4 regions of the Pseudomonas urmiensis genome follow, and region 3 is predicted to be linked to each of the others. Evidence: riboswitches for the same ligand, from Rfam matches in the RefSeq annotation. Region 3 holds a riboswitch; each other region holds the start of a gene.

Region 1 (7,468 bases), 500 kb from region 3:
CGGGCTGAGGCTGACCAGGTTGTTCACGCCGTCCTCGCTGGTGGAGTACTGGCCATACAGCGACAGGTCGTCGGTGACGGCGAACACCAAGCCTGCGCGCCAGTTGCCGCCATTGAGGCTGCGGTCGCTGCGGCTGCCATCGAGCAGGTTGTCGCGGTCGATGTGGTTCTGGTCGCGGCGAATCCCGGTGACCAACGACAGGCGCTCGGTCAGTTGGGTGCGGTTCTCGGCGAACAGGGCGAAGGTGTGGGTGGTGCTTCGGGTGCGCGGGCGCAGCGCGCTTTGGCTGTCGAACCAGCCGGGCGCTGGGTCCCACGGGTCGATGTAGTCGCCGCCGATGTCGTTGTAGGGGGCGTTGTTGGTGAGCTTGAAGCGGATCTTGTTGTACTCGGCGCCGACCACGGTCTTGCTGGCCAGGCCGAACAGCGAGTGGTCGAAGGTGAAGCTTTGGCGATCGCCGATCTGCTCCTGGTTGTGCTTGATCTCAAGAAAACCATTGCGCAGCAGCTGGCCTTGGGCTGCGTCCCAGTTGTAGTTCTCGGCATTGCGCCAGTGTCGACGGCTCTTGATGTAGTACAGCTGGTTGCTGGCGCTGACGTTGTCGCTGAGGGTCCACTCGGTGTTCAGGCGGGTCCACTCATCGTGGTAGCGCAGCACGTCGTTGCGCACGTTGTAGTTTTTCTTGCGCAGGCTGTCGCGGTAATGACCGTCGATCAATGGCGTGCCGAAGTAGTTCATCGGCTCGGCATCGCCGCGCTCGTGGGCGAGGGTGAAGCTCAAATCGTCCGTGGCATCGAAGCGCAGCGCGGCGCTCAGGGCCAGGTTGCGCGAGTCGCCGCGGTCGACGTAACCGTTGCCCTGTTGTTTGTTCAGGGTCATCCGGTAGCTCAAGCGCTCGCTGAGGCTGCCGCCGCTGTCCAGGCCAAGCTGGGAGCGGTCCCAGGAGCCATAGCCCAGGCGCAGGTGATTGCGGATCTCGCCTGCGAAGGGTTTTTTCGGCATCACGTTGACCACCGCACCGGTGGCGCCTTCACCGTAGAGCACCGAGGCAGGGCCACGAATCACGTCGATACGCTCGACCATCCACGGATCGACCGGGAAGGTCTGGGTGCCTGCGCCGGTATACAGCCGGGCACCGTCGAACAGGGTCATTACCGAGCCGTGGCCGGTAAAGCCGCGTGCCGAGAGCGCGGTGCCGCCATCGCCTGGGTTGCCGATGAAGGTGATGCCGGGCGAACGGCTGACGGCGTCTTGCACGGTGAGGTTGCTGCGTTGCTGGATCTGTTCGGCGCTGATGCTGCTGGTGCTGGCCGGGGTTTCCAGGGCGCTCAGGCCCAGGCGTGAGCCTGCTTGGGTCGGCGTGGCCAGGTCGACGCGCGGTTCGTCGCGCACGTCGGTGATCGCTGTCGAAGGCAGGGCCAGCACTGCGCGTTGAGGTTCATCGGCCAGGGCCGGAAGGGAAACGGCCAGGCAGGCCGCCAGGGTGTGAAGCTTGCTTGTACGGGACATGTCGTTCCACTGCTGCAGGAAGAAATGGTTCCCGGTGGAAACAACGCAAAGACGAGCACGCACGGGCGCAGGCGCGCACGCGCAAACCGGCCTGCGCCCGCCCACCGCGGGTTTGCCAACTGAAGCTTCAGGCCGGTCTCCGGGCTTGCGAGGATCAAGAAACCTTCACCTTCCCATGCATGCGCACAGTGGTCTGTCGAAGATTTCGCTCGCTTACCGTTGCGGGGGCAGCGCCGGACTTGTCGTGAACACGACGCACCGGCTTCCCGTTTCACCCTGCGCACGGCGGCGCAGGACACCTGAAACTGGCGCGCATCTGACCACCGAATGCAGGGGGCGTCAACGCAGCGCAGTAGGAAATTTCTGTGATGGGACGCAGGTTTATGAGTTTTTACTGATTTTTTTTCGAACTTTTCACATTCAGCGTGCCTCGAAGCGAGCGATTCCCATCAACATTCACGTCATGGAGACTTCCGCGAATGTCCACCCGTAATCTGCTGCGTCACTCTTGCCTGCTTGCCCTGTTGGGCGCTCCCCTGGCGGCCTCTGCCGCGCCAAGCACCGATCCACTGTTCACCTTCGGTGTGCTGGGTAGCTACGACAAGTTCAAGTATGAGGGCGGCTCGCAGTCCGAGACCGATCACCTGGGCCAGGGCGGTGTATTCGCCAACTTCGGCAACAAGATGACCGCTGAATCCGGCTTGATCTATCAGGTTGGCGCCGAGGCCAAATATGGCAAGAAGAACGACAACAAGCTCAAGGAAGCCCAGATCGACCTCGACCTGGGTTGGCGCGCCGCGCTGGATGCGCGCAACTTCGTCGACATCACCGTCGGCGGTGGCTATGACTGGTCGCGCTTTGAGCCTGAGCTCAACGACCTGGACACCGAGCTGACCTACAAGTCGCCGTTCGCCAAGGCTGCGCTGGGCTACAACCATCAGTTCGATGCCGCGACCCTGCGCGTTGAAGTGGGCGCACGGCACACGATCGATGGCCGCGCCAAGCTCAAGGTGGATGATTTTGGCAGCGACACCGTCGACATGAAGGACCGCACCAATCCGTATGCCGAGGTCAGCCTGCTGATGAACCAGCAAGGCGGCATGCCGATCTATGCCGGGGTTTACTACACCCGCACCGAGTACAAGCTCGATGAGGATTCGCCGGTAGCCGATAACACCAAGCTCAAGCGCGATGAGTTTGGTGTCAAGGTAGGTCTGGCGTTCTGAGTTAGGCGTCAGGTAGCTGTTGCCTGCACCGGCCCCTTCGCGGGCTTGCCCGCGAAGAGGCCGGTACAGACAGCGCAAAATGCTGCTGTTAGCGTCCGCGCCGCCGGGACACCCGCGCCTCGATATTCTTGCGCCCGATCAACAGCGCAGGCTTCTCCACCACCGGCTCGTCGGCCAGCCATTTGTACATCACCAAACAATCCACCAACCCCAGCCGGGCATGCCGATAGGCCTTGGGCAGGCGCCCGACCGTTTCGAACCCCAGCGTGTGCCAGAGCGCCACGGCCACCTCGTTAGTGGCCACCACCGAGTTGAACTGCAGGGCGAGAAAACCTTCTTGGCGCGCCAACTTCTGCGAGTGCTCGCACATCAGCTTGGCCACCCCGCGCCCGCGTGCTGCCGGGCAGACCATGTAGCCGCAATTGCCCACGTGCGCGCCGGGGCCAGCGGCGTTGGCCTTGAGAAAGTACGACCCGAGCAACTCACCGTCCTGTTCTGCCACCAACGTGCGCAGGGGCAGCTCCAGCCACAACTGGCGTGCCTGTTCGGCATTCAGCTGCGGGTCGTAGGCATAGGTCTCGCGGGCTTGGACGATGCTCTGGAAAGTCGGCCAGAAGCGTTCGAAGTCTTCCGGGGTCATGGGGCGGATGTGAATCATGGCGGTTCCTGCGCAGGCTTGGCCGCCAAGTCTGGTGGGCGCAGCGTCGCCGCGCAAGGGCGGCGACGCTGGCTGGGGTTTACTCGCTGGTCTTGCCCACCGCATCCAGCGCGCGCGCCGAGTAGACCAGCGCCGCCCCTGCGTTCATCGCCACCGCCACGCCCAGCGCCTCGGCGATCTCCTCGCGGCTGGCGCCGTGCTTGACGGCCTGTTGCGAATGCACCGCGATACAGCCGTCGCAGCGGGTCGTCACGGCCACGGCCAGGGAGATCAGTTCGCGGGTCTTGGCGTCCAGGTGGTTGGTCTTGGCCCCGGCGCCGCTGGCGGTCATGTAGCCGGCCACGGTATCGGGCGACAGTTGCTTGAGATCGCCGATGCCGGCCATCAGCTGCTTACGGTAGGCGTCCCAGTCCATCATGCTCATTGTCTTCACCTTGTGGGGTTTACGGCAGGAGCTTTCAGGCTAGTCGAATGTGCGCGGCGAGGAGGGGGGAAGATGGTCGGAAAAAACTACGACTTACGAACCTGTCGACACCGTGGGAGCGTCTGAGTTGGCTCCCACGTTGCCCAGCAGGGGTTCAGATGTAGATGAACAGCAACAGCAATGCTGCCACCACTGCCCATTTCTCCAGGTAGTAGCGCATGCGATTACGCTTTTTCAGCGCCTTGCCGCGTTCACGGATCTTGTAGATGCGGGTGAACAGGCGGTTGATGCCGCCAGTCTTGTCATTGGCATTGTTGGGCGCCGCAGCAGCGGCCATGACATTGCGGCTGAACCAGCGATTGAACGCGGTCGCCCAACGGTACTTGAGCGGCCGCTCGACGTCGCAGAACAGGATGATCCGGTTGTGCTCGGTGGTGTTGGCGGCGTAATGGATGTAGGTCTCGTCGAACACTACTGCCTCGCCATCGCGCCAGGAATACTTCTCGCCGTCCACGTCGATGTAGCAGCCATCGTCGTTCGGCGTGTCCAGGCCTAGGTGGTAGCGGTACGAGCCGGCATACGGGTCGCGGTGGCGCACCAGCTTGGCGCCGGGCGGCAGGGTGGCGAACATCGCCGCTTTAACCGTGCCGATACCCTGCAGCAGCTCGGTGGTCCGTGGGCACAGGTTCATAGCCGAGGGGTGGCTCTCGCCATACCACTTCAGGTAGAAGCGCTTCCAACCGGTCTTGAAGAACGAGTTGAAACCGACATCGTCATAGTTATCGGACTTCTTGATCTCGCCCACGTGCAGCAACTGCTGGGCTTCCTCGCGGATTTCCTGCCAATGGTCCTTGAGCGGTTGCAGCTCGGGGAAAGACTCCACCGGCAGGTAAGGCTTGGCCGGGTGCTTGGAGAACAGGTACAGGAAGCTGTTGACCGGAGCCAGGAAACTTGAGTGATCGCCCAGTTGGCGAGTCAACTTGTGTCGTACCCGACCGCGTAGGTGAACATAGGCGATCGAGAGAACGAAGATCAGTACGAGTGCAATTTTCATGAACGGATACTTGTCGAAAATGGCCATGCGCCATGGCGTAAGCGCGCCAGCATAAACAATCGTCGTAGGACTTTGTACCTCTTGTTACATCCAATCGGGGTGACTTTGGTTCAATGGCCTACCGATTGCGCAAACGTTTCAACTGGTTTTTTGCCGATTTATAGACTAGGGAAGCGGTACACTCAGGTTCGCCTTCACCCATCAGGAATGCCCATGGCCAAGGAAGCACGCCCCACTGGCAGCCCTTTCAAACGTCTGTTTTTCGCCCTGTCACTGAGCGAGGCGCAGCATCGTGCAATTGCGCAATGGCGACGTGAGCTGGGTTTACGCAGCGGTAAACCGGTGCCGGCAGAAAACTTCCACCTGACCTTGCTGTTTCTGGGGGATGTCGACGCGGCGCAGCTGCCGGCGTTGTGTGCGGCAGTCGATAGCATTGCCCGTCCGCAGGCGCCGCTGCGCCTGGTGCTGGACCGGTTGCAGGTGTGGCCGCGCCCTGGCGTGTTGGTGCTCGAAGCTGAGCAAACTCCCCCAGCGCTGCGCCAACTGGTCTATGCGCTGGAGCAGGCGGCGCTAGCGTTGGGGATTGCCCGCGAGTCGCGCGAATACCGCCCGCACCTGACCTTGGCACGGGAGTTCCGCGGCCAGCTGCCAGAGGCCGCCAGCGCGCCGGAGTTTTTCCTCAGTGCGCGCCACTTCACCTTGTACGAGTCACGCAAGGGCCGCTACTGGCCACTGGCGCAGTGGCCCTTGCTGGACTGACCCAGGCCTCAGAACTGCGGCGTGTACTTGACCGTCAGCATGAAGTTGCGCGGCTCGCCGTAGTTGTTGCTGCCATTGAGCTGGTTGAAGCCCGCTACCCAGTACTTCTTGTCGAACAGGTTGTTGGCGTTGACCGCCAGGTTGACTTCCGGGGTCAGCTGATAGGCAACGCGTGCGCTCCACACGGTGTAGCCGGGCACGCTGTAGGTACGTTCGTAACCGAGGGTGTGGCTTTGCGTGGTGAAGCCCAGGCCGGTGCTCCAGCGCTGGTCATCCACCGGTAGCTGATAGTCGGCCCAGGCGCGCAGCATGTGCTTGGGCGTCCACTGGCTGAACACGCGGCCTTCTTCGTCCGGGTCGTCAAGGAATTTGGTGGTGTTGTAGGTGTAGCCGGCAAACAACTGCAGGCCGCTGAGCACTTCGCCGCTGATCTCGGCTTCTACGCCCTGGCTGCGGACCTTGCCGGCGGCCGTGGAGCAGTACCAGTCGTCACAGGCAAAACCCGAGGCGGTATCGGTGACTGCGCGGTTTTCCTGATCGTAACGGAACAGCGCGATCGATGTGTTGATCCGTCCGTCGAGCAGCTCGGCCTTCAGGCCGGTTTCATAGTTACTGCCGATCACAGGCTTGAGCGGGGTATTGCCGACCGCGCGTTCGGTTTGCGGGATAAACACGTCGGTGTAGCTGGCGTACCAGGCCCACTCGCGAGTCAGGTCGTAGACAAAGCCCGCGTACGGGGTGACTTGCCCGGTTTCGGTCATGCGGCTGGTGGGATAACGATTGCCCGGATCGTTCGGGCCATTGAAGTCGATCGAGTCCCAGCTGTAGTCGAACCAGCTCACGCGGGTACCCAGTACCAAGGTCAGGTCCTCGACTGGCTTGACGCGCCAGGCGCCGTACAGGCCCTTCTGGCGGATGTCGTAACTGGCCTTGTTGGCGCGGCCCATGTTGCTTGCCAGCAAGCTGTCACGGCTGGGTTCCGGGCGGCCATGGTCGATGTCGAAGATGCTGTCATCGGGGTCGGCGGCAAAGTTGCGCCAGTAGGCATCGTCCGAGGTCAGCTTGGAGTAGTTGCCACCGACGGTCACTTCGTGTGCCACGGAGCCTGTGTCAAAGTGCCCGACCAGGTTCATGTCCAGGCCGATCTTGGTGTTGTGGAAGTCGGTGATCCAGTCGGCATAGGTGATGCCAGTACCATCGGGCTTCAGGCCCTGGCCGGTGGTCTGTACGCGCTGGTGGGTCGAAGTGTTGGTCTCGTCCATGCGAATGGCCGCGGCCTTGTAGGTCCAGTCGTCGTTGAAGCGGTGCTCAAGGTCCAGGTAATAGGTGGTGACGTCGGTCTCGGCGCGGCTCCAGCGGGCGCCGGTGTAGGTCGAACGCGACACGTTGGCCGGCTTGCCGTCGGCGTAGCGGGGAATACCACGCAGCATCGGCCGGGATTGCTCGCGGCTGTAGCTGATGCCGCCGCCGATGGTAGTGGCATCGCTCAGGTCGATGTCCAGGGCGCCATACAGCGAGTGGGTCTTGCCCCACTGGTAATCGATGAAGCTGTCGCTCTGGTCTTCATCGAGCACCATCCGCCCGCGCACCTTGCCGTCGCTGGTCAACGGACCGCCAGCGTCCAGCTGCAGGCCATAGTGATCCCAGGAGCCGGCCTTGCCGGTAATCGCCACGGTGGGTTTGGCCTGGCCGCGCTTGCGCACCAGGTTGATCGCGCCACCTGGGCTGCCGGTGCCTTGCAACAGGCCGGAGGCGCCGCGCAGGACTTCGACGCGGTCGAAGAACACCAGGTCCTGGGTCGCCCAGTTGCCCAGCGAGTAGTTGTTGCGCGGGATGGG
Region 2 (7,468 bases), 510 kb from region 3:
AGACGCCTTGAGTTTCGGGTTGATCAGCCTTGGCGAGATCCTGCACGAGTTCAAGATCAGTGAAAAGTTTTCCGACGCCTACGACACGATCGAGCGCCTGGCCAAGGAGGTCCAGAACGATGCCATGCAGGCTCGCCGTTCCGGGTCGTCAGAGGAATACGCCATGGTGTTGAAGAAGGAATTGACCTCCAAGATCGTCAATACCCTGTGTGAAGATATCGGACTGGTCGGCGGCAAACTTGGCTACAAGCAGCACGGTAAACTGGCCGAGGGCCTGAAGAAACTGCTGTTCAAGGCCATCTTGCGCAAGAAGGACGTGCAACTCTACGAAAAGCGCGGCGAGCAGGTTATTCGCAGGCTGTTCGAGGTCTATACCGATGAACGCTACAACAAGGACAACATGCTCCTGCCGCCAGAGCTGCGCTCGGTCCAAGGGGACCGCAAACGTCTGGTGACTGACTATATCGCCGGCATGATGGACCTTTACGCCATGCAGGAATACGAGCGGTATTTCGGCAAGGGCAGCCTTGATGGTTATTACTTCAAGTAGGCGCCAACCAGGGCCGAGGTGCCGCCTGGAATCAGGTGATTTGCCAAGGCCCTGCCAATCGCGTAGAAAACCGCCTTTGCCCACGGCCTAGAGTGCAATGAATAGCTGGACGATCACCTCGGTAAACCCTGATGCCATCGATGAGGTAGTGTCCTTTGTCGATAGCGCCCGCCGTGCGCTTTTTCCCATGCTGGCGGGAGCACCACTGCCTGCTGACCTCGGGCGTTTTGCCGCAACTTACCTGGACGGCGACGGCCACTTTCTGATCGCTCGTGACCAAGCTCGCTTGGTCGCAGCCATTGGCTATCTGCCTTACGACCAGCGCTTTGCCCAACTCAATTATCGCGGGGTGAACACGGTTGAGATCGTCAGATTGTTCGTCCTGCCGGACTATCGCCGCTGTGGTCTGGCTCAGGCGCTGTTCCAGGCGTTGCGCGAATGCGCGGTGAACGCCGGGGTCGAGCTGCTGTACCTGCATACTCATCCGTTCTTGCCGGGGGCGATCAGCTTCTGGGAGCGCCAGGGGTTCGAGATAATCGATGTCGAACAGGATCCGCTTTGGCGTACCACCCATATGCAGTTGTCGCTAAGCTAGCGCTGCGCTTCAGAACCCACCCGTCAAAGGGAACTCGACCGCCAAGCGAATCTGATCGGCATCCAGCTCGGCTTGCGCGGTATTGCCCCGATGCATGTTGTGACGCAGCGAGAAGGCAGTGCCTTTGGCCTTGCCGCTTTGCACTACGTAGCGCGCTTCCAGATCACGCTCCCAGTGCTTGCCGCCCTTGCCATAGCCCAGGTACGCATAGCCGCCATGCTGATCGACATGGCTGCCATCGATATCGAAGCCGCGTACATACAGCGCGGTCAGGTTCAGCCCGGGCACGCCATAGGCGCCCATGTTCAGGTCATAGCGCGCCTGCCACGACTTCTCGTTGGGGGCGTTGAAGTCGGACAGCTGCACGGCGTTGCTGATGAAGATCGCGCCGCGGGTGACATAGTCGAACGGGGTGTTGCCATCGACCTGCTGCCAACCGAGGCTGAAGCCGTGCGGCCCGTGGTTGTAGCGCGAGACCAGGCTCCAGGTGGTGTTGTCAATCTGCCCGGAGAGGGCTTTGCCGGTGTCGCTGGTGCGGTACAGGTTGAGATCCAGGCTCAGGCTGCGCCGATCATCCAGGGCATGGCTGAGGGTGCTGCCCAGGTAGTGTTGGTTCCAGCTGTCCTCATAGCGCGAAGTGTAGAGACTGGCGCTGACTGCGCTGCTCGGGTTCCACACCGCACCGGCCAGGTCGAAGCTGTTGCCCTTGCGTGCATTGGAATAATTCACCACGAAGCCTTGATTGTGACTGGAGGCGTTGCGGTCGGTACTTTCGGTGAAATGCCCGGCGACCAGCTTGAGGGTGTCGATCTCGTTGCTGGTAAGGAACAGTCCGGTCGCGGTCTCGGGCAGCAGGCGACTGTCCGAGGAGCTGAAAACGGGCGTCTTGACTCGCTGCTCGCCATAGGACAGCACTGTGTTGGACAGGCGCAGCTTGAGCGCCGCGCCGCCACGGCTGTACTCGTTCTTCGGGTGGCCCTGATTGTCCACGCCCAGCAGGCGCGCTTTGCCGGCGCGGCCGCCGCCGCTGTCGAGCTGCACGCCGAGGTAGGCATGGGCATCGACGCCGACGCCGATCAGGCCTTGGGTGAAGCCGGACTGCACGCTGCCCATCAGGCCGTAGGCCCATTCCTCGGCTTTACCGTTGCGTTCGCTGCGCGGCTTGTAGGCGTTGCGCGCGCTGCTGTTGCTGCCCCCATGACGGTAGTCGCGCTGGTCGAACACGCTGCGGTTGAGCAGGCTCCAGGTGCTGTCTTGGACAAAGCCGTTGGACTGCGACTGGGCAGACTCAGCCGCGGCCAGGGCGCTGATGCCCAGCCAGGGCAGCGCCAGGGTCATGCGTAGCAAAGGGCTCATTGACCAGCCTCCAGTTTCTCCAGTTGCACCTGCAGGCGGGCTTTGGCGCGGGCGGGGAGGTTGTCTGGCAGCGACTGAGTATGCCCGGTCGGCTCGCCGACCTGGATCAGCATGACCATGCCCATGGCCAGGTGTGGAATGCACTGGATGCCGTACAGCCCCGGTACCCTGAAGGTCTGCTCGACGGGCTGGTTGAGCTTGCTCTTGAACGGCTCGGCACCGGTGGGCAGCAGGGTGGCGATGCTGGCTGCGTTGTGCCCGTTCTGCGTAGGCAAGAAGCGCACGCTGTCGCCCGGCGCGATGCGCAGATGGTCCGGCTCGTAGACCATTGCGCCGTCGGCGCCACGGTTGAGCATTTTCACTTCATGGACTTCAGCCAAGGCCTGCGGGGCGAGCAGGGCGCTAGAAAGCAGCAGGGCAAACGGGCGCAACAGCATAGCGAGAACTTCCAGGTTCAGGGGGCGCGAAAGCGCAGGATGCGCGCGCCGTCGTAAGGGTCGGTGAGGTAGTGGGCGTGCACGCCAAAGGTGCTCAGCAGACGCTCAGGGGTGAGCACCTCAAGTGGCTTGCCAAGCGCGACCAGACGGCCCTGGTCGAGCACTGCCAGACGGTCGCAAGTCAGTGCCTGGTTGAGATCGTGCAGCGCGACCAGGGTCGTTACCTGCAGCGCCTGCACCTGTTGCAACAGGCTCAACTGGTGCTGGATATCCAGGTGGTTGGTCGGCTCGTCGAGCAAAAGCACCTGCGGTCGTTGCGCCAAGGCGCGGGCGATGTGCACGCGCTGACGCTCACCACCCGACAGGCTATGCCAGAGCCGCTCGCGCAAGTGCAGCGCATCGAGGTTGAGCAAGGCCTGTTCGACGATGCTGCGGTCGTCTTTAGAGAACGGCGCGAGGGCCGACAACCACGGCGTGCGGCCGAGGGCCACGGCATCGTAGACGCTGATGGCGTCGCTGGTGTCGGCTTGTTGCTCGACCAGGGCCAGGCCCTGTGCAACCCGGCGCCGGGGCATCTGCGCCAGGGGCTCGCCAAGCAATTGCACCGTGCCGCTACTGGGTTTGAGCAAGCCGGCCAGAAGTTTGAGCAGGGTCGACTTGCCCGAACCGTTGGGGCCGACCACGCCCAGGGTTTCGCCAGGGATCACTGCCAGGTCGATGTCTTGCAGCACCGTGCGCCCGCCCAGGCGCAAACTGAGGCCCAGGCAGGACAACGGCGCCACCTGCAAGGCTGTCATTATCGTCATGGGCGCCCCCTGCGGCTGACCAGAATCAACGCGAACACCGGCGCGCCAATCAGCGCCGTGACCACGCCCACCGGGATCACCTGGCCGCTGATCAGCGTGCGCGAAAGGATATCGGCGCTGATCAGAAACAGCGCCCCGCCCAGGGCACTGGCTGGCAGCAGGCGGCTATGCCCGGGGCCAAGCAGCAGGCGCAGGGCATGCGGGATGACCAGCCCGACAAAGCCGATGGCGCCGACGATCGACACCATCACTGCGGTCACCAGTGCTGCGCAGCTGATCAGCAGCAATTGCGTGCGCCGGACCGGGACGCCCAGCGAGGCAGCCGAGTCGGCGCCGAAGGTGAACGCGTCCAAGGCGCGCCGATGCCACAAGCACACCGCCAGCCCCAGCAGGGCGACTGGCAACGCCAGCCACACCGAAGGCCAGCGCACACCGCTTAAGTTGCCCAGCAGCCAGAACAGAATGCCCCGCGCCTGTTCAGCGGTTGCCGACTTGGTAATGAGAAATGCCGTCAGCGCGCTGAACAGCTGCGAGCCTGCGATACCGGCAAGAATCACCTGGGCGTTGCTGCTAGTGGGGCCACTGGCACGCGACAGCAGCAAGACCAGGCCAAAGGCGGCGAGGGCGCCGATAAAGGCGCCACCGGACATCGTCAGCGCCGCACCGCCCAGACCGAGCAGGCCGACTGCCACCGCGCCGGTCGAGGCCCCGGCCGACAGACCCAGCAAATAGGGTTCGGCCAGCGGGTTGCGCAGCAATGCCTGGAGGATCACCCCGCAGGTTGCCAGCCCGGCGCCGCACGCCGCGGCGACCAGGGTGCGGGTGAGGCGATAGTTCCAGATGATGCCGGCATCGATCGGGTCGACCGGGTAGCCGGCGCTCCACAACTGGTTGGCCAGCACCTGATAGACCACGCTTGGCGACAATGGCGTCTCACCGATGGCGATGCCCGCCAACAGGGCCGCGACCAGCGCGGCCAGGGCCAGGGCGGTGTAGGGCAGCAGGCGGATCATGGTTGCGCGGCTTTACCGGAGGCGAAGGCGCTAGACAGGGTTTCCAGGCCACGGAACAGGCGAATACCGGCCTGCATGGCGTCGGCGTCGAGAACGACGATCCGCCCTTGCTTGACCGCATCCATGTTCTGCGTGACCGGGTCGTTGCGCAAGAACTCCAGTTTTTTCTGGTAGTCATCGGCTGGGAAGCGGCGACGGTCCATGCGCGCGATGATCAGCCAGGTCGGGTTGGCCTTGGCCAGGGTTTCCCAGCCGACCGTGGGCCACTCTTCGGTGGACTCGACCACATTGCGCACACCCAGGGTTTGCAGCATGAAGTCGGCCACGCCTTGGCGACCGGCGACGTACGGGTCGATATCCAGGTCGGCACTGGAGAACCAGAACAGCGCCGAGGTGTGCGACAGGTCCTTGCCGGCCAACTGCTGCTTGGCGTTGTCCAGGCGCGCCTTGAGTTCGGCATTCAGTGCGCTGCCGCGCGCTTGCACGTCGAAGATCTCGGCCAGCTGGCTGACGCTCTTGTAGATGCTGTCGATCTGGAACGGTTGCAGGCGGGTGCCGTCGGCGCCGACCAGGTTGTCCTTGCCTTCGCAATCGGAGGGCAACAGGTAGGTGGGAATGTTCAGCTCGGCAAATTGCTCACGGGTGCCGACCACGCCCTGGGCGCCGACCATCCACTCGAATTGTACCGCCACCAGTTGCGGGCGCTTGCCGACCACGGCCTCGAAGCTTGGGTCGTTGTCAGCCAGGCGCTCGACCTTGTCGTTCTGCGCTTTGTACTCAGGCAGGACATTGTTGAACCACAGCGAAGTGCCGGCCAATTTTTCGCCCAAGCCCAATGCGTAGAGCATCTCGGTGCCCGCCTGGCCGATGGTCACGGCACGCTCGGGGGCCTGGGCAAAGGTCTGCGGTGCGCCACAGTTGTCGACCGTCAACGGGTAGTGGGTGGCGGCGGCTTGGGCCAGGCCGGTCAGACTCAGGCCGGCGAGCAGGGCGGCGAAACGAGGCAGCATGATGGGGCGATCTCCTATCGAACAGTTCACGGAATGAACGCACGGACAGGCATCGCCGAGCCCGTTGCGCAAGGCAACAGGCCACACCCTGGCAAGGGTGGAGATGACCATCCCGGACACCCCGCCGGTTGGAATATGTAGGCCGGCAGGTCTCCTGACTGGTGCGTCTGCGCCCGGCTCCAGCCTTCCCGGATCAGCGGATCCAGTGGCATCGATGGAGCGGGCTCGGCACCTACAGTTGCGGGGGCAGTTCCAGTTGGCCTGCATGAGGGCAGGCCGGGGATTCCCTATTATTTCCGTGGTGGAAACCGGCGGGCGGCATGGTAGACCATCAGGCCGCCGGGTGAAACGCTTTTCACAGGTACTTGAGCCAGGCGATGTCGCGCCGGCGCGCCTTGAGCCGGGCGAACCAGCGCACTGGCAAGTACAGCGAGACCGCCAGCAGCAGCGCTGCCAGCCACACCGCGCCGATGCTGTCGAAGCCGAAGTAATCGCCGTGGTTCAGGCCAAACAGGGCCACGCTGGCCAGGTACAGCAGCTTGAGCACGTACAGGTGCAGCAGGTAGAAGAACATCGGTGCGGCGCCGAACACCGCCAGGACACTGATCCAGCGTGCCTGCCCGGCGCGCTCGAAACCACGCAACAGCAGCAGGCCGGCGCCCAGGGTCAGGGTCAGGAACAACAGCGACGGTGGGTACTTGGTGATGTTGAAGAAGCTCATCAGCGTTTGCGTCAGCGTCGGGTAGCTGCTCCACGGCGCTTCGCCATAGCCGTTGAGCATGCGCAGCACGAGAAAGCCCAGCAGGGCCAACGCACCGACCAGCAACAACCGGTGCTGACGCTCGCCAGCATCGCTGGCGCGGGTGAACCATGGGCCCAGGCCATAGCCGAGGGCGATTACCCCGATCCACGGCAGAACCGGGTACGAGGTGCGCAGGCGCAGGCTGTCAGAGAACTCCAGCCAGCCGCGGTCATGCAGGATCGCCCACGGCACATGCATCCACGACCCTGGCGCGAAGTGCAGGCCGTCGAGCAGGTTGTGCCCGGCGACGATCGCCGCGCCCAGGGCGATCAGGGCAGGGCGTGGCAGCCAGACCAGCAGCGACAGGGCGATCATGCTCACGCCAATGGCCCAGATCACCTGCATGTAGATCACGCTGGGTGGCAGCTGGAAGGTCCAGGCGAAGTTGACCAGGGTGAACTCCAGCACCACCAGGAACAGCCCACGCTTGAACAGGAACGCCGAGACATCGCCCCGGCCCTGGTATTTTTCGCCATACAGCCAGGCGGAAAGACCGGTCAGCAGGACGAACACCGGCGCGCACAGGTGAGCCAAGGTCCGGCTGAAGAACAGCGACGGGTCGGTGGCGTCGATGGCCATGGGGTCGCTGACCTGGCGATGCAGGAAGAAGGTTTCACGCACGTGATCCAGGAGCATGAACACGATTACCAGGCCGCGCAGGGCATCGATGCTTTGCAGGCGCTGGGTGAGCAGGGTGGGGGTGGCGCTGGCGCTTGTCATGGGAGGGGTCGCAGGCAGGAATGGATATCAAATGAAACGTTATCTTATAACTATTTGGTTTGAGAGTGATAGGATTTTTGTGCGGGTCTGGTGTTGGTGAGATGCGACAGGCGCTATCGCGGGCAAGCCTGCTCCTACAGGGCCAACGGCACCCTCTGTAGGAGCGGGCTTGCCCGCGA
Region 3 (7,468 bases):
GCAGCTCACGCGCCCGGCGTGGGTCGAGCAACTGGGCTTCGTAGTATTCGTCGGCCAATTGCTCCAAATGACGCAACGGGCCATAGGTTTCGGCGCGGGTCAGCGGCGGCATCAGGTGGTCGATGATCACTGCCTGGGTCCGGCGCTTGGCCTGGGCGCCCTCACCCGGGTCATTGACGATGAATGGATAGATGTTCGGCAGCGGCCCCAGCAGCGCATCCGGCCAGCACTGCGCGGACAAGCCGACGCCCTTGCCAGGCAGCCATTCGAGGTTGCCATGCTTGCCGACATGGATCACCGCGTCGGCTGCATAGACATGGCGCAACCAGAAATGGAACGCCAGGTAGCCGTGCGGCGGGACCAGGTCGGGGTCGTGATACACCGCGCTCGGATCGACCTGATAACCACGCGCAGGCTGGATCCCGACGAAGGTCAGGCCGAAACGCAAACCCGCTACCATCAGCCGTCCGCTGCGGAACATGGGGTCTTGTTCCGGTGGCCCCCAACGTTCGAGCACCGCCTGCTGATTGGCCTCGGGCAAGCGGGCGAACGCCTGCTGGTAATCGGCCAGGCTCAAGCTCTGTGCGCAAGGGCGTTGGTCGAGGTGATCCAGGTCGTTGGTGACACCGCCCAACAGCTGATGAATCAGCGCGGTGCCCGTTTCAGGCAATTCCCCTAGCGGATAGCCCTCGGCCCGCAGCGCCTGCAAGATGTTCAGCGCAGCCCCCGGCGTATCCAGGCCTACGCCATTGCCAATGCGCCCGTCGCGGGTTGGGTAGTTGGCCAGCACCAGGGCAACGCGTTTCTGCCCATTGGGCAAGCGCGCCAGTTCAACCCAGCGCCTGGCCAGTTCGGCAACGAAGTCCATCCGCTCCGGATGGGCGCGGTAGCAGACCACATCCGCTTGGCTGCGCTCGCTGCGCCAGGCCAAGTCCTTGAAGCTGACCGGGCGGGTGATGATCCGCCCATCGAGTTCCGGCAAGGCAATGTGCATGGCCAAATCGCGCGCGCCCAGGCCCTGCTCGCTGGTTTCCCAGCCCTGCTGGTTGTCCTGGGCGCAGATGGCTTGCAACACCGGCACATCCCGGCGTAACGGCCGCAGGTTGGGCTGCTCGGGGCTGGACAAGGCGAAACCGGTGGTATTGATCACCACTTCGGCCTCGACCTCATCCATCCAGGCCTCGACCTGATCGAGGCAGCCGCGCTCTTTAAGGCTGGCGACCGCGATCGGTAGCGGATTCAGGCCCGCGGCCTGCAAGCGCTGGCAAAATACGTCAATGAAGGCGGTATTGGCCGCCTGCAAATGTGAGCGATAAAACAGCAGCGGCGCCACCGGCTGGAGCGGGTCCCAATCGGCGAACCAGTCGCTTGGCTGGGCACTGGCCTTGTGCGGGTGGTAGACCGCGGTGCGCGGCAGCGGCTGCGGCTCGTCCCAGGAGTAATTACGCCCAAGCCACAGGTTGGCCAGGCAATTGAACAGGTTCAGCGCATTGGCCTTACCGCCCTGGCGCAAATAGTGCCAAAGCCGTTCGGCGTGTGCTGCCGGCACTGTGCTCAGGTCGGTCAACTGCGGGTCGGGACGATCATCGCCGGGCACCAGGATCAGTTGCACGCCGCGACTGGCCAGCTCGACCAACTGTTCGACCCCGTAGCGCCAATAACCCACCCCACCGTGCAGCGATAGCAGAATCACCTTGGCGTGGCGCAGCACCTGGTCGACATACAGATCGACCGAGGCATGGTTCTGTACCTGCATAGGGTTGGCCAGGCGCACGCTGGGGTAGTCGCCGGGCAACTGCTCGACGGTGTCCGCCAGCAGCGCCAGGTGCGAATCACCGCTGCAGAGAATCACCAGCTCGGCCGGGGTCTGGCCGAGGTCGGCGATGCTGTCGTCCGGCACGAAGCCGCCGGGCTGGGTCCGCAGCAAGTGCATGGGTCAGGCGCCCAGGGCCTGGCGCAGGCGCGCTTCGAGCTCAGCGGCGTGCAAATCCTGGCCAATCAGCACCAGGCGGGTGATGCGCAGTTCATCGGCACGCCAGGCGCGGTCGAAGTGTTTGTCGAAACGGGTGCCGACACCTTGGATCAGCAGGCGCATCGGCTTGCCGGGGATCGCCGCGAAGCCCTTGGCGCGCAGGATGCCGAACTCGACCACCAGTTGGGTCAGGGCGTCGAGCAGCAGGCTTTCGTCAGCCTCGGGCAAGTCGATGGAGATGGAATCGAAGGCATCGTGGTCGTGATCGTCATGATCGCCGTCGTCGTGGTGCGAATCGTGGTGAGTACGACGCCCATCGATGTGCGCTTCAGACTCTGCCCCCACGCCCAACAGCACCTCAAGTGGCAGACGACCACTGCTCGCCTCGATCACTTTGACGGCCGCTGGCAACTCCTCGGCGACCTCGGCGCGAACCTTGGCCAAGCCTTCGGCGTCGATCAGGTCGGCCTTGTTCAGCACTACCAGGTCGGCGCTGGCCAACTGGTCGGCGAACAGTTCATGCAGTGGTGATTCGTGGTCCAGGTTGGGGTCGAGCTTGCGCTGGGCATCCACCTGGTCTGGGTAGGCGGCGAAGGTGCCAGCCGCGACGGCCGGGCTGTCGACCACCGTGATCACCGCGTCGACCGTGCAGGCGTTGCGGATTTCTGGCCACTGGAAGGCTTGCACCAATGGCTTGGGCAGGGCCAGACCGCTGGTTTCGATGAGAATGTGGTCAAGGTCGCCACGGCGCGCCACCAGCTCGCGCATCACCGGGAAGAACTCCTCCTGCACAGTGCAGCACAGGCAGCCGTTGGCCAGCTCGTAGACGCGGCCGCTGGCTTCTTCTTCGGTGCAGCCAATGCTGCATTGCTTGAGAATCTCGCCGTCGATGCCCAGCTCGCCGAATTCGTTGACGATAACGGCAATGCGCCGGCCTTGGGCGTTGTCGAGCATGTGCCGCAGCAAGGTAGTCTTGCCCGAGCCGAGGAAGCCGGTGACGATGGTGACGGGAAGCTTGGCCAGTGTTTTCATGTCTCGATGCCCTTGGCAGGATGGCGCGGGCATGCAGGACGAAAGCCTCAGGCCGATTGGCCAGGCTCGTTCGCCACCGGATCACCCCGCCCGGATTAAAAGTCGAAATCGCTACGAGGCAGGTCTCCTGGCTCGCACCGCTCCGGCGCCAGGCCGGTTGGATGACGCCTTCCCGCGCCGGGGCGCAGTGGCTGTGTCGATCCTGTTCAGTGCTTACAGTTGCGGGGGCAGCCGCGGCTTGTACCGCGTTCCCGTCTTAGCTGCGCCTACAGGCGCAGAACCTCGAAGCGGCAAGGCTACGCATCACGGCTATAAGCTGCAAGTAGATACGCACCTAGATCCCGTGGGAGCGGGCTTGCCCCGCGATGAGGCCAGAACAAACGACATCCAGTCGTCCTTCAATACACCAAAAAACAGCCGACTTTGCCAGCCATCGCATCGCTTACAGCTTGTAGCCTGAAGCTCAGGTGTGGTTTGCTAACGCCTTGCGTTCAGGTGCCCCCACGGGGGTGAAACGGGAAACCGGTGCGTCGTAGGCTCTTCATCCATGCCCACGACAAGGCCGGTGCTGCCCCCGCAACGGTAAGCGAGGAAGCGTCTTGACCACTGTGCCGAGTTGTCTGGCATGGGAAGGTGACGCCTCTGCTGGAGCCCTGCTCCACCTCGCAAGCCCGGAGACCGGCCTGCCTACGTAGCAATGAACACCCCGCGGTGGGCGGGCGCTGTCGCATGTCCCTGGACGAATCACGTCCGGGGCTGCCGCGCTTGCCCGTTGCCTATAACAAGCAGAGGAAAGCGTCATGCCCATCACCAGCGCCAAGCACAGTATCGCCACCCCCATCAGCCTCAGCCAGCGCGTGATCATCGCCGCCGGCGCCAGCCTGCTCGGCCTGTGCCTGATCTACTTTGCCGGTTTCTCGCACATCGAAGCGGTGCACAACGCTGCCCACGACACCCGCCACAGCGCCGCCTTTCCTTGCCACTGAGTAGCCTCGCATGATCAAGCGCATTGCCCGTACCGCCGGCTTCAGCGGCCTGCTTGCAGCCCTGTTGCTGACCCTGCTGCAAAGCGTGTGGGTCAGCCCGCTGATTCTTCAAGCGGAAACCTTCGAAACCGCAGCACCTGCCGAGCAGCATGAGCATGCCGGCGAAGCGCACGCACCTCATGAACATAGCGCCGAAGCCTGGGCGCCTGAGGATGGCTGGCAGCGCGTGCTGTCGACCACGGGCGGCAACCTGGTGGTCGCGGTCGGATTCGCGCTGATTCTGGCCGCGCTGTATAGCCTGCGCGAACCCAATCGGGTGAGCACCGGCGCATTGTGGGGCCTGGCCGGTTTCGCGGTGTTCTGCCTGGCGCCGACCCTGGGCCTGCCACCTGAGTTGCCGGGCACCGCTGCGGCCGATCTTGGCCAGCGCCAGGCCTGGTGGATTGGCACTGCCGCCGCCACTGCCACGGGCCTGGCGCTGATCGTGTTCGCCCAGCACTGGCTGCTCAAACTGGTGGGTGTGCTGCTGTTGGTGGTGCCACACGTGATCGGCGCGCCGCAGCCAGAGGTTCATCAAAGCCTCGCCCCTGAGGCGCTGGAAACCCAGTTCAAGATCGCCTCCTGGCTGACCAACGCAGCGTTCTGGGTGGCCCTGGGCCTGCTCAGCGCCTGGTTGTTCCGCCGCTCCCGCCAGGCCTGATGCCTAGCGCCACTGCCCTGCCGGTGCTGTATGCCGGCTTTGGCTGTCGCCAGGGCTGCTCGCGGCAGAACCTTGAAACCCTGCTGCGCCTAGGCCTGGCACAGCTGCAACTGCCGCTGAGTGCAGTGCAGGGCATCGCCAGCATCGAGCTGAAAGCCGACGAGGCTGGCCTGGCTGACTTGGCCAGGCAACTCGCGCTGCCTTTGCGGGTGTTCACCCCCGTGCAGCTGCAACGCTTCGAAGCGCAACTGTCCCATCGTTCCGCTGCAGCCTTCACCCACAGCGGCTGCTGGGGCGTTGCCGAAAGTAGCGCCCTGGCCCTGGCTGCCCAGGCCCATGGCGCTGCGCGACTGGTACTTGCCCGGCAGATTCTCGGCGGCGCTACCCTCGCCTTCGCCAGTGGCCGATAATCGCGCCTATTTCATCTGCAAGGATTTTCCATGACGGTCTACTTCATCGGCGCCGGCCCCGGCGACCCGGAACTGATCACGGTCAAAGGCCAGCGCCTGATCCGCCAGTGCCCGGTGATCATCTACGCCGGCTCCTTGGTACCGGCCGCCGTGCTCGAAGGCCACCGCGCCGCAACACTGATCAACAGCGCCGAGCTGCACTTGGAGCAGATCATCAGCGCCATCCGTACAGCCCATGCCAAAGGCCAGGATGTGGCCCGCGTGCACAGCGGCGATCCAAGTCTGTATGGGGCCATTGGCGAGCAGATCCGCTGCCTGCGCGAGCTGGGCATCGACTACCAGATCATCCCGGGCGTCACCGCCACCGCCGCCAGCGCCGCCCTGCTTGGCTGCGAACTGACCTTGCCCGGGGTCGCCCAGACCGTGATCCTCACCCGCTACGGCGACCGCTCACCGATGCCCGCTGGCGAGCAACTGGCGGACCTGGCCCGGCACGGCAGCACCTTGGCCATTCACCTGGGCGTCAAGCACTTGCCACGGATCGTCGCCGAGCTGCTGCCGCACTATGGCCCCGACTGCCCGATTGCCGTGATTCATCGGGCCTCCTGGCCAGATCAGGACTGGGTCCAGGGCACGTTGCAGGACATCGTCGAACGCGCCTCGGCCAAGGACTTCCGGCGCACCGCGCTGATCCTGGTTGGCCATGTGCTGGGCGATGCCCCCTTCAGCGACTCGGCCCTGTACCGGGCCGGCCATGCCCACCTGTATCGTCCTGGCAACTGAGCGTTGCCAGGCGCGCGGCTGGCGTAGCAGACTGCGGTCTACCTCTCGCCCACCGGAGTCATGCCCATGCTCGAGCTACGCCCCAACTGCGAATGCTGCGATGTCGACTTGCCCGCAGAAAGCCCCCAGGCGCTGATTTGCTCATTCGAATGCACCTTCTGCCAGGCCTGCGCCGAGCAGCGTTTTCAGGGGCGCTGCCCAAATTGCTCGGGCCAGCTGCTGGCCAGGCCCAGCCGGGTCGGCACGGCGCTGAGTAATAATCCCGCTTCGACGCAACGCATCGTAAAACCGCACCCCGCCTGCGCCTGATCCCTACACGCTCCGGTGAGCCAAATCGCTTGCCGGGGCGTGCAAAACCGCTCTTTTTTGTAGGCTTTTTCAACAGACCCTCCGCGTTTTTTCAACGCACCTATACTCGCCATTACCAAGGATTCTGAATCGACGTATCTTGCGCGCTGCCGGGCAGGCCCTACAGACGTATTCCTGGGTGATTCAGGAAACGGACTAAATTTCCGACAGGAGTTTCCCAATGACAACCGTGCTGATGGTCGATGACCACCCAACCGTAAGGATGGCCGTACGCATGTTGCTGGAGCGTGAACGTTTCCAGGTGATCGGTGAGGCCGGCAACGGCATTGAAGCGGTACAACAAGCGCGCAAACTCTCGCCCCAAGTGGTGATTCTCGACATCGGCCTGCCGGGCCTGGACGGCATGGAAGTGATCAAGCGTTTGCAGTTGCTGGAACCTGCGCCAAAAATTCTGGTGCTGACCGGACAACCCGCCGATCTCTACGTACGCCGCTGCCTGGATGCAGGCATCGCCGCCTTCGTCAACAAGGATGAAGACACCGAATCCTTGGTGTTCGCCCTCAAGGCACTGGTCAAGGGTTATTCGACCTTTCCGCAGATGTCGGTCAACAGCAACTCGCTGGAAAACGAAAACGTGCGCCTGGGCAGCCTCTCCAACCGAGAGATGGAAGTTCTGCGTCGTTTGAGCCGAGGCGAAAACAACAAGTCGATCGGCGAACGCATGAACCTCAGTGCCAAGACCATCAGTACCTACCGCGGAAGGATCATGGAAAAGCTCAAATCCGAATCGCTGGTTGAGATGGTCGACCTTGCCAAGCGCAATAACGTCAACTGAACCTGCGCACATGATCAGGGGCGCTCTACTGGCAATGATGCTGGCGATCAGCCTCGCCACGCTGGCCCATGCCGAAGGCGAAGTCCGCCAGCTACTGGCCCGCTCGGCAAGCGCGGCCCCGCCGCTGGTGCTGGATCAGCAAGATCGTGACTGGCTCGATAAGCGCAAGGTGTTGGTGCTGGGCAGCTCTCGCCCTGACTATCCGCCTTTTGAAATCAACATTGATCAGGCCGACTATGAGGGCTTGAGCGCCGATTACGCGGGACTTATCGCCGAACAGCTGGGCATTCCCATCGAGGTACGGCGCTTTCCCAGCCGCGACGAGGCGATCGCCGCCCTGCATGAAGGGCGCATCGATCTTTTAGGCAGCTCCAATGCCTTCGAAGCGGTCGAGGCCCAACTGAGCCTGAGCCAGCCGTATGCCGATGACTTGCCGGTGAT
Region 4 (7,468 bases), 1.2 Mb from region 3:
ACTCAAGGCGCTGGCGGCCAAGCGCGGCACCTTTGGCCTGGACTTCGAGCATTTCGACTGGGGCTCGGAGCGCTATCTGCGCGAAGGCCAGTACATTCCCGAAGGTGGCCTTGAGGCATTGAAGTCATTCGATGCGATCTTCTTCGGCGCCGTCGGCAGCCTGGAGGTAGCCGACCATGTCTCGCTGTGGGGCCTGCGTCTGCCGATCTGCCAGGGCTTCGATCAATATGCCAACGTGCGCCCGGCGCGGGTCTTGCCGGGGGTGACCAGCCCGCTGGCCAAGGGCAAGGCGATCGACTGGGTGATCGTGCGGGAGAACTCAGAAGGTGAGTACTCCGGCAGTGGCGGACGGGTGCATCAGGGCCTGCCGATCGAGGTCGCCACCGAGGTATCGACCTTCACCCGCGTCGGTGTCGAGCGGATTCACCGTTTTGCCTTCGAGCTGGCCCGCAGCCGCCCGGCCAAGCACCTGACCCTGGTGACCAAATCCAATGCCCAGCGCCATGGCATGGTGCTGTGGGATGAGGTGTTCGCCGAAGTCGCTCAAGATTATCCGGACGTGCGCACCACCCGTGAGCTGGTCGATGCGGTGACCACCACCATGGTGCTCAAGCCTGAGCAACTGGACGTGGTGGTGGCCACCAACCTGCATGCCGACATCCTCTCCGACCTGGCCGCCGCGCTGTCCGGCAGCCTGGGTATCGCGCCAACCGCCAACCTCAATCCAAGCCGCGATTTCCCCTCGATGTTCGAGCCGATCCACGGTTCGGCCTTCGATATCACCGGCAAAGGCGTGGCCAACCCCATCGCCACCTTCTGGACGGCGGTGATGATGCTCGAGCACCTGGGCGAAACGGCGGCGGCGGCTGAATTGATGTCTGCCATCGAAGCGGTGACCGAGAGCGGCCTGCACACCCCGGACCTGGGCGGCAAGGCCACTACCCGTGAGGTCACCGATGCGGTGCTGGCGCTGATCCGCCGCTGATTCGCGCGACTTGCGCTGCGGGGCCGGTAACCGCCAGGCCCCAAGGCACTCCTGAACAAAAACAACAATCAGGGCCAAATAATGAAACGCATGCTCAGCAAGCTGTACGTGCAAGTCCTGCTCGCCGTCATCATCGGTGCCATCGTCGGCGTGCTCTGGCCGCAGACCGGCGAGGCGCTCAAGCCGATTGGCGATGCCTTCATCAAACTGATCAAGATGCTCCTGGCACCGGTGATCTTCCTCACCGTGGTCACCGGCATCGCCCGCATGGAAAACATGAAAGAGCTGGGGCGGGTGGGCTTTCGCGCGCTGATCTACTTCGAGGTGGTGTCGACCCTGGCGCTGGTGATCGGCCTGGTGGTAGTACAGGTGTTCCAGCCGGGCGCAGGCATGAACATCGACCCGGCGAGCCTGGATAGCGGTAGCATCGCCAGCTACACCGCCGCTGCCAAGCACAGCTCGTTCCTCGACTTTGTTCTGGGGATCATCCCCGACACCGTGGTCGATGCCTTTGCCAAGGGCAATATCCTGCAGATCCTGTTGTTCTCCATTCTGCTTGGGGTGGCCCTGGCCAAGGCCGGTCCGAAGGCGCAGCTGTTCGTCGACAACCTCGACAGCTTGATGCGCGGCATGTTCGTGGTGGTCAACATGGTCATGCGCCTGGCCCCGATCGGGGCATTCGGCGCGATTGCCTTCACCATCGGCAAGTACGGTTTCGAGTCGCTGTTCTCGCTGGGCAAGCTGATGGCCTGCGTGTACCTGACCTGCTTTGCCTTCGTGGTGGTGATCCTCGGGCCGATCTGCCGCTGGGCTGGCTTCAGCTTGTGGAAGTTCCTGCGCTTCATCAAAGAGGAGCTGTTCACCGTGCTCGGCACCAGCTCGTCTGAATCGGTACTGCCGCAGATGATCGCCAAGATGGAAAAGGCCGGAGTGTCCAAGCCGGTGGCAGGGATGATCATTCCCTCGGGGCTGACCTTCAACCCCGACGGCCAGGCGATCTACTACACCATCGCGGCGATTTTCATTGCCCAGGCGACCAACACGCCGCTGAGCTTCAGCGATCAGCTGATCGTGCTGGCGGTGTTGATGTTTACCTCCAAGGGCTCGGCTGGGGTGACGGGGTCGGGGTTCATTATCCTCGCAGCGACCCTGGCTTCGCTGGGCACGATCCCGGTGGCTGGGATGGTCTTGCTGTTGGGCGTGGACCGGTTCATGTCCGAGGCGCGGGCGATTACCAATACCATTGGCAACGGGGTCGGGACGCTGGCGATTGCCAAGTGGGTAGGTGCGCTGGATAAGGACAAGTTGCGCGAGGCGATGGAGGGGGAGGTGTCGGTGAAGCAGCAGGAGTCTGCTGCTGGCACCGTTCTTTTGCCTGAGCGATCGGTGTAAGGGGGGCCGCTGCCAGGGGCTGCAATGCAGCCCCGATTCTTCAACCCTGCTTCACAATCAACGCCACCCCCGGAAAATACTGCCCCAGCTCGTTATGCAACTTGCGATAGGCATACGGGAAATACCACGCCAGCACACACGCCGTGTGCTTTTGCAGATCATCCACCAGGTCCTGCAGCTCCTCGGGGCTGGCATGCTGTCCTGCCTTCCACGGGCTGATGAACAGCGCGCCGGCCTTGAGCTGACTGGGGTAGGCAATGGGCTTGGCCAGCGCCGTCGCCTCCTGCAGCGCCGCGTTCAAATCCAGCCGGGCAATCCGCGGCCAACGCTGGCTGGCACGCAAATGAATCGACTCCTCAGCATTGCTGATGGACAGATCACAGCGCCCCTCACGCTCGCCCTCATCACGCTGCTTCTTGCTCTGGTACTGCTCCAGCGCCACCAGTTCAGCCTGCCAGGCCGCCGCAGCCAGCATGCCGACGTTGGCCGCCGCGCCATGCCAGTAAGGCGCCTCATTGTCGCCCTGGACCTGATTGAAGCGGTCGATGCAGTCGACCCAGCGCTCCAGTGCCGGGCGCAGGAACTCCAGGCGCGGGTTGTTGATGATCAGACCTTGCATGCTGCGCTCTCCTTATCGTTATTGGTCGCGTTCAGCTGAGGTTAATGGCTATGTGATATCACTGCTGGCAGTCTGGCACAAGCTGCCGGATCGGCCATTGATCCAGGCCAAATCGGCCTTGTTTCATTGACGCTCCCGGTGCAACCCTCTAACCTTCGCGGCGTGTTTCAGGTGCCCTGCAGGCTGCGGTCTGGCGGGGTGAAACTGGGAAGCCGGTGGTATTCCGGCGCTGCCCCCGCAACGGTAGGTGAGTCAAGGTCGCGCATGGCCACTGGGTTGAATGACCCGGGAAGGCGCGCGGCGCAGAAGCCCGCGCTTCGCTCACGAGCCCGGAGACCGGCCTGTTACTGCCAATGGCATCACGGAGGGTGATGCGCGGTTGCCTGTGGCGTGGGTCACGGCGCCTGCGTGTTCTCCGTTTGCCTGCCTATCGATCTGTCGCCGCGCCCTTGCGTGCGTCGCCAGCCAGCGGAGAACCCTGATGAGCGAAACCCCCGAACGTGACGAACGCCACCTGGCGCGCATGCAGCGCAAGAAGGCGATCATCGACGAGCGTATCGCCAATTCCCCCAACGAATGTGGCCTGTTGCTGGTGCTGACCGGCAATGGCAAGGGCAAGAGCAGCTCGGCCTTCGGCATGCTGGCCCGGGCCTTGGGCCATGGCATGCAATGCGGCGTGGTGCAGTTCATCAAGGGCCGTAACAGCACCGGCGAGGAGCTGTTCTTCCGCCGCTTCCCCGAGCACGTGCGCTACCACGTGATGGGCGAGGGCTTTACCTGGGAAACCCAGGACCGCCAGCGCGATATCGCCGCCGCCGAAGCCGCCTGGGCGGTCTCGCGCCAATTGCTGCAAGACCCATCGATTCAATTCGTCGTGCTCGACGAGCTGAATATCGCCCTCAAGCACGGCTACCTCGACCTCGATCAGGTACTGACCGACATCCAGGCCCGTCCGCCCATGCAGCACGTCATCGTCACCGGGCGTGCGGCCAAGCCGGAGATGATCGAGCTGGCTGACACCGTCACTGAGATGAGCATGCTCAAGCACGCCTTCCAGGCCGGCATCCGGGCGCAGAAGGGCGTGGAACTATGAGCCAAACCCGGCATTGTCCGGCGGTGCTGATCGCGGCACCGGCTTCCGGCCAGGGCAAGACCACGGTCACCGCTGCCCTGGCACGCCTGCACCGTAACCTTGGGCGTAAGGTCCGGGTGTTCAAGTGCGGGCCTGACTTTCTCGACCCGATGATTCTCGAACGCGCCAGTGGTGCCCCGGTGTACCAGCTGGACCTGTGGATGATCGGCGCCGAGGAAAGTCGCCGCCTGCTCTGGGAAGCTGCGGCCGATGCTGATCTGATCCTGATCGAAGGCGTCATGGGGCTGTTCGACGGTACCCCATCGAGCGCCGACCTGGCGCGCCATTTCGGTGTGCCGGTGCTGGCCGTGATCGACGGCACGGCCATGGCCCAGACCTTTGGTGCGCTGGCGCTGGGGCTGGCGCGTTACCAGGCGGACTTGCCGTTTGCCGGGGTGCTGGCCAACCGAGTCGGCAGCCTGCGGCACGCCCAGTTGCTCGAAGGCAGCCTTACTGAAGGCCTGCGCTGGTATGGCGGGCTGTCTCGTGAGCGCGGCATCGAGCTACCCAGCCGTCACTTGGGGCTGGTGCAAGCGAGCGAATTGAACGATCTGGACCTGCGTCTGGACGCCGCCGCCCAAGCGCTGGGCTCCAGTTGCGATGCAGCGTTACCGCCGCCTGTAGCGTTCGACGCCCCTCAACGCGCCGCAGCAGTGCCTTCGCTGGCCGGCCTGCGCATTGGCGTGGCCCAGGACGAGGCGTTCGCCTTCACCTATGGCGCCAACCTCGACCTGTTGCGCGAGATGGGCGCCCAGCTTGAATTGTTCTCACCACTGCACGACCGCCAGTTGCCAGCGATAGACAGCCTGTACCTGCCAGGTGGCTATCCAGAGCTGCACCATCAGGCACTGGCGGCCAATGCGCCGATGCTGGAAGCGATCCGCGCCCACCATGCCCAGGGCAAGCCGCTGCTGGCCGAATGTGGCGGCATGCTGTACTTGCTCGATGCACTGACCGATGTCGCTGGTGAGCGTGCGCCACTGCTTGGCCTGCTGCCCGGCGAAGCGGTGATGCAAAAGCGCCTCGCCGCCCTGGCCTTGCAGGCGGTCGAGTTGCCGGAAGGCACCTTGCGCGGGCATACCTATCACCATTCCCTGACCACCACTGCGCTCGAACCCATCGCTCGTGGCTTGAGCCCCAACGGCGGGCGTGGCAACGAGGCGGTCTATCGCCTGGGGCGCCTGACGGCGTCGTACGTGCACTTCTACTTCCCCTCCAACCCTGACGCGGCGGCGGCGCTGCTGCGACCATGAGCGAGCACGCCTTCAGCGCGGCCGAGCGCGCCGCGGTCTACCGGGCCATTGGTGAGCGCCGCGACATGCGCCACTTTACCGGCGCAGAGATCGCCCCGGAGCTGCTTACACGCCTGCTCAACGCTGCTCACCAGGCGCCAAGCGTCGGCTTGATGCAGCCTTGGCGCTTCATCCGCATCAGCCAACGCGAACTACGCGGGCGCATCCAGGCCCTGGTCGAACAGGAGCGGGCGCGCACCGCCGAGGCGCTCGGCGAGCGCTCCGATGAGTTCATGAAGCTCAAGGTCGAGGGCATCAACGACTGCGCCGAAGTGCTGGTCGCGGCGTTGATGGACAACCGTGAGCCGCACATTTTCGGCCGCCGCACCTTGCCAGAAATGGACCTTGCCTCACTGGCCTGCGCCATCCAGAACCTGTGGCTGGCGGCGCGTGCCGAAGGCCTGGGGATGGGGTGGGTGTCGCTGTTCGACCCGCAGGCACTGGGCGAACTGCTGGGCATGCCAGCCGGTGCCAAGCCAGTGGCGGTGCTGTGTCTGGGCCCGGTACAGGCGTTCTACCCAGCGCCGATGCTGGTCATGGAAAACTGGGCCGAGCAACGCCCGTTAAGCGAGATGCTCTACGACAACCAATGGGGAGAGCGCCGATGAGCGTGGCCTTGCTGACCGTGGCCGGGGTGGCCGTGGACGCTTTGCTGGGTGAACCGCAGCGCCGCCATCCGTTGGTGGCCTTCGGCAATTTCGCCTCGCGCCTGGAACAGCGGCTCAATGCCGGCGGCAGGGGCTGGCGCAGTCACGGGGTCAGTGCCTGGTTCCTGGCGGTGGTGCCGCTGACCCTGCTGGCGCTGATCCTGTCCTGGTTGCCCTACCTCGGCTGGCTGGTCGAGGTGCTGGCGCTGTACTGCGCGCTCGGCCTGCGCAGTTTGGGCGAGCACGTGCTGCCAGTAGCCGAAGCCTTGCGCCGTGGCGATCTGGATGAGGCGAGAAAGCGCGTGGGTTATCTGGTCAGCCGCGAGACCCGTGAGCTCGACGAGCCCGCTGTGGCCCGCGCAGCCACCGAATCGGTGCTGGAGAATGGCAGCGATGCGGTATTTGCCGCGTTGTTCTGGTTCATCGTCGCTGGTGCTCCCGGTGTGGTGCTGTATCGCCTGAGCAATACCCTCGATGCCATGTGGGGTTATCGCAATGAGCGCTTCGAGCGCTTCGGCTGGGCGGCAGCGAAAATCGATGATGTGCTCAACTATATTCCCGCACGCCTGGTGGCCCTGACTTATGCATTGTTGGGCAAGACCCGCCTGGCGCTCAGTTGCTGGCGTCAGCAGGGGCCGCTGTGGGACAGCCCCAACGCCGGGCCGGTAATGGCCGCTGGCGCTGGTGCGTTGGGGGTCGAGTTGGGTGGCCCTGCGGTGTACCACGGCGAACTGCACGAGCGCCCGCGCCTGGGCCAAGGCCCGATGGCCGATGCCGATGCTATCGAGCGTGGCTGGAGCCTGGTGCAGCGCGGCGTCTGGCTGTGGCTGCTGGTGATCTGCCTGGGAGGCTACCTCAATGCTTGAACACGGAGGCCGCTTGCAACGGGCCGTACGCCACTACGGGATTGCCCGCGAGCAGTGGCTCGATCTGTCCAGCGGCATTGCCCCTTGGTCCTACCCGATCCCGCCCATTCCCGTTGAGGCCTGGGCGCGCTTGCCTGAGGCCGAAGATGGCCTGGAACAGGCGGCGCGACGTTACTACGGGGCCGAGCACCTGCTGGCGGTGGCTGGCTCGCAGGCGGCGATTCAGGCGCTGCCACACTTGCGTGCGGCAGGTCGGGTCGGGGTGCTGGGGCCTTGCTATGCCGAGCACCCGTACGCTTGGCAACGTGCTGGCCACCAGCTGGTGGAGCTTGACGATGAGCAGGTCGAACAGGCGCTCGACAGCCTGCAGGTGCTGCTGCTGGTTAACCCGAACAACCCCACTGGACGCACTGTACCGCGCGAGCGCCTGCTCGACTGGCATGCCCGCTTGGCCCGCCGTGGCGGCTGGCTGGTGGTCGATGAAGCGTTCATGGACAACACCCCAGAGCACAGCGTGGTCGACTGCGCCGAGCGT

Evidence for each region. Region 3 has a riboswitch for cobalamin ahead of cobW (cobalamin biosynthesis protein CobW). Riboswitches for the same ligand answer to the same signal wherever they lie in the genome.
Region 1: linked by a shared signal. The riboswitch ahead of HU737_RS08185 (TonB-dependent receptor) and the one ahead of cobW (cobalamin biosynthesis protein CobW) in region 3 are both predicted to bind cobalamin.
Region 2: linked by a shared signal. The riboswitch ahead of HU737_RS08175 (ABC transporter substrate-binding protein) and the one ahead of cobW (cobalamin biosynthesis protein CobW) in region 3 are both predicted to bind cobalamin.
Region 4: linked by a shared signal. The riboswitch ahead of cobO (cob(I)yrinic acid a,c-diamide adenosyltransferase) and the one ahead of cobW (cobalamin biosynthesis protein CobW) in region 3 are both predicted to bind cobalamin.

The regions. Positions count from the first base shown of each region.
Region 1 is NZ_JABWRE020000001.1:1,851,507-1,858,974, forward strand. Features, by position in the region: gene HU737_RS08185 (TonB-dependent receptor) at 1-1,509, opposite strand, end outside; cobalamin riboswitch at 1,623-1,827, opposite strand; gene HU737_RS08190 (outer membrane beta-barrel protein) at 1,989-2,735, shown strand; gene HU737_RS08195 (GNAT family N-acetyltransferase) at 2,824-3,393, opposite strand; gene HU737_RS08200 (carboxymuconolactone decarboxylase family protein) at 3,473-3,817, opposite strand; gene lpxO (lipid A hydroxylase LpxO) at 3,972-4,871, opposite strand; gene thpR (RNA 2',3'-cyclic phosphodiesterase) at 5,085-5,630, shown strand; gene HU737_RS08215 (TonB-dependent siderophore receptor) at 5,639-7,468, opposite strand, start outside.
Region 2 is NZ_JABWRE020000001.1:1,843,397-1,850,864, forward strand. Features, by position in the region: gene dgt (dGTP triphosphohydrolase) at 1-550, shown strand, start outside; gene HU737_RS08150 (GNAT family N-acetyltransferase) at 648-1,145, shown strand; gene HU737_RS08155 (OprD family porin) at 1,155-2,501, opposite strand; gene HU737_RS08160 (pseudoazurin) at 2,498-2,938, opposite strand; gene HU737_RS08165 (ABC transporter ATP-binding protein) at 2,956-3,744, opposite strand; gene HU737_RS08170 (FecCD family ABC transporter permease) at 3,741-4,757, opposite strand; gene HU737_RS08175 (ABC transporter substrate-binding protein) at 4,754-5,767, opposite strand; cobalamin riboswitch at 5,895-6,095, opposite strand; gene HU737_RS08180 (acetyltransferase domain-containing protein) at 6,123-7,289, opposite strand.
Region 3 is NZ_JABWRE020000001.1:2,356,361-2,363,828, forward strand. Features, by position in the region: gene cobN (cobaltochelatase subunit CobN) at 1-1,933, opposite strand, end outside; gene cobW (cobalamin biosynthesis protein CobW) at 1,937-3,004, opposite strand; cobalamin riboswitch at 3,105-3,304, opposite strand; cobalamin riboswitch at 3,481-3,705, shown strand; gene HU737_RS10410 (CbtB domain-containing protein) at 3,805-3,990, shown strand; gene HU737_RS10415 (CbtA family protein) at 4,001-4,690, shown strand; gene HU737_RS10420 (cobalamin biosynthesis protein) at 4,708-5,100, shown strand; gene cobM (precorrin-4 C(11)-methyltransferase) at 5,131-5,883, shown strand; gene HU737_RS10430 (DUF1272 domain-containing protein) at 5,950-6,192, shown strand; gene HU737_RS10435 (response regulator transcription factor) at 6,413-7,027, shown strand; gene HU737_RS10440 (transporter substrate-binding domain-containing protein) at 7,041-7,468, shown strand, end outside.
Region 4 is NZ_JABWRE020000001.1:3,544,746-3,552,213, reverse strand. Features, by position in the region: gene HU737_RS16020 (tartrate dehydrogenase) at 1-985, shown strand, start outside; gene HU737_RS16015 (dicarboxylate/amino acid:cation symporter) at 1,067-2,377, shown strand; gene HU737_RS16010 (hypothetical protein) at 2,418-2,996, opposite strand; cobalamin riboswitch at 3,149-3,355, shown strand; gene cobO (cob(I)yrinic acid a,c-diamide adenosyltransferase) at 3,478-4,089, shown strand; gene HU737_RS16000 (cobyrinic acid a,c-diamide synthase CobB) at 4,086-5,381, shown strand; gene bluB (5,6-dimethylbenzimidazole synthase) at 5,378-6,028, shown strand; gene cbiB (adenosylcobinamide-phosphate synthase CbiB) at 6,025-6,933, shown strand; gene cobD (threonine-phosphate decarboxylase CobD) at 6,926-7,468, shown strand, end outside.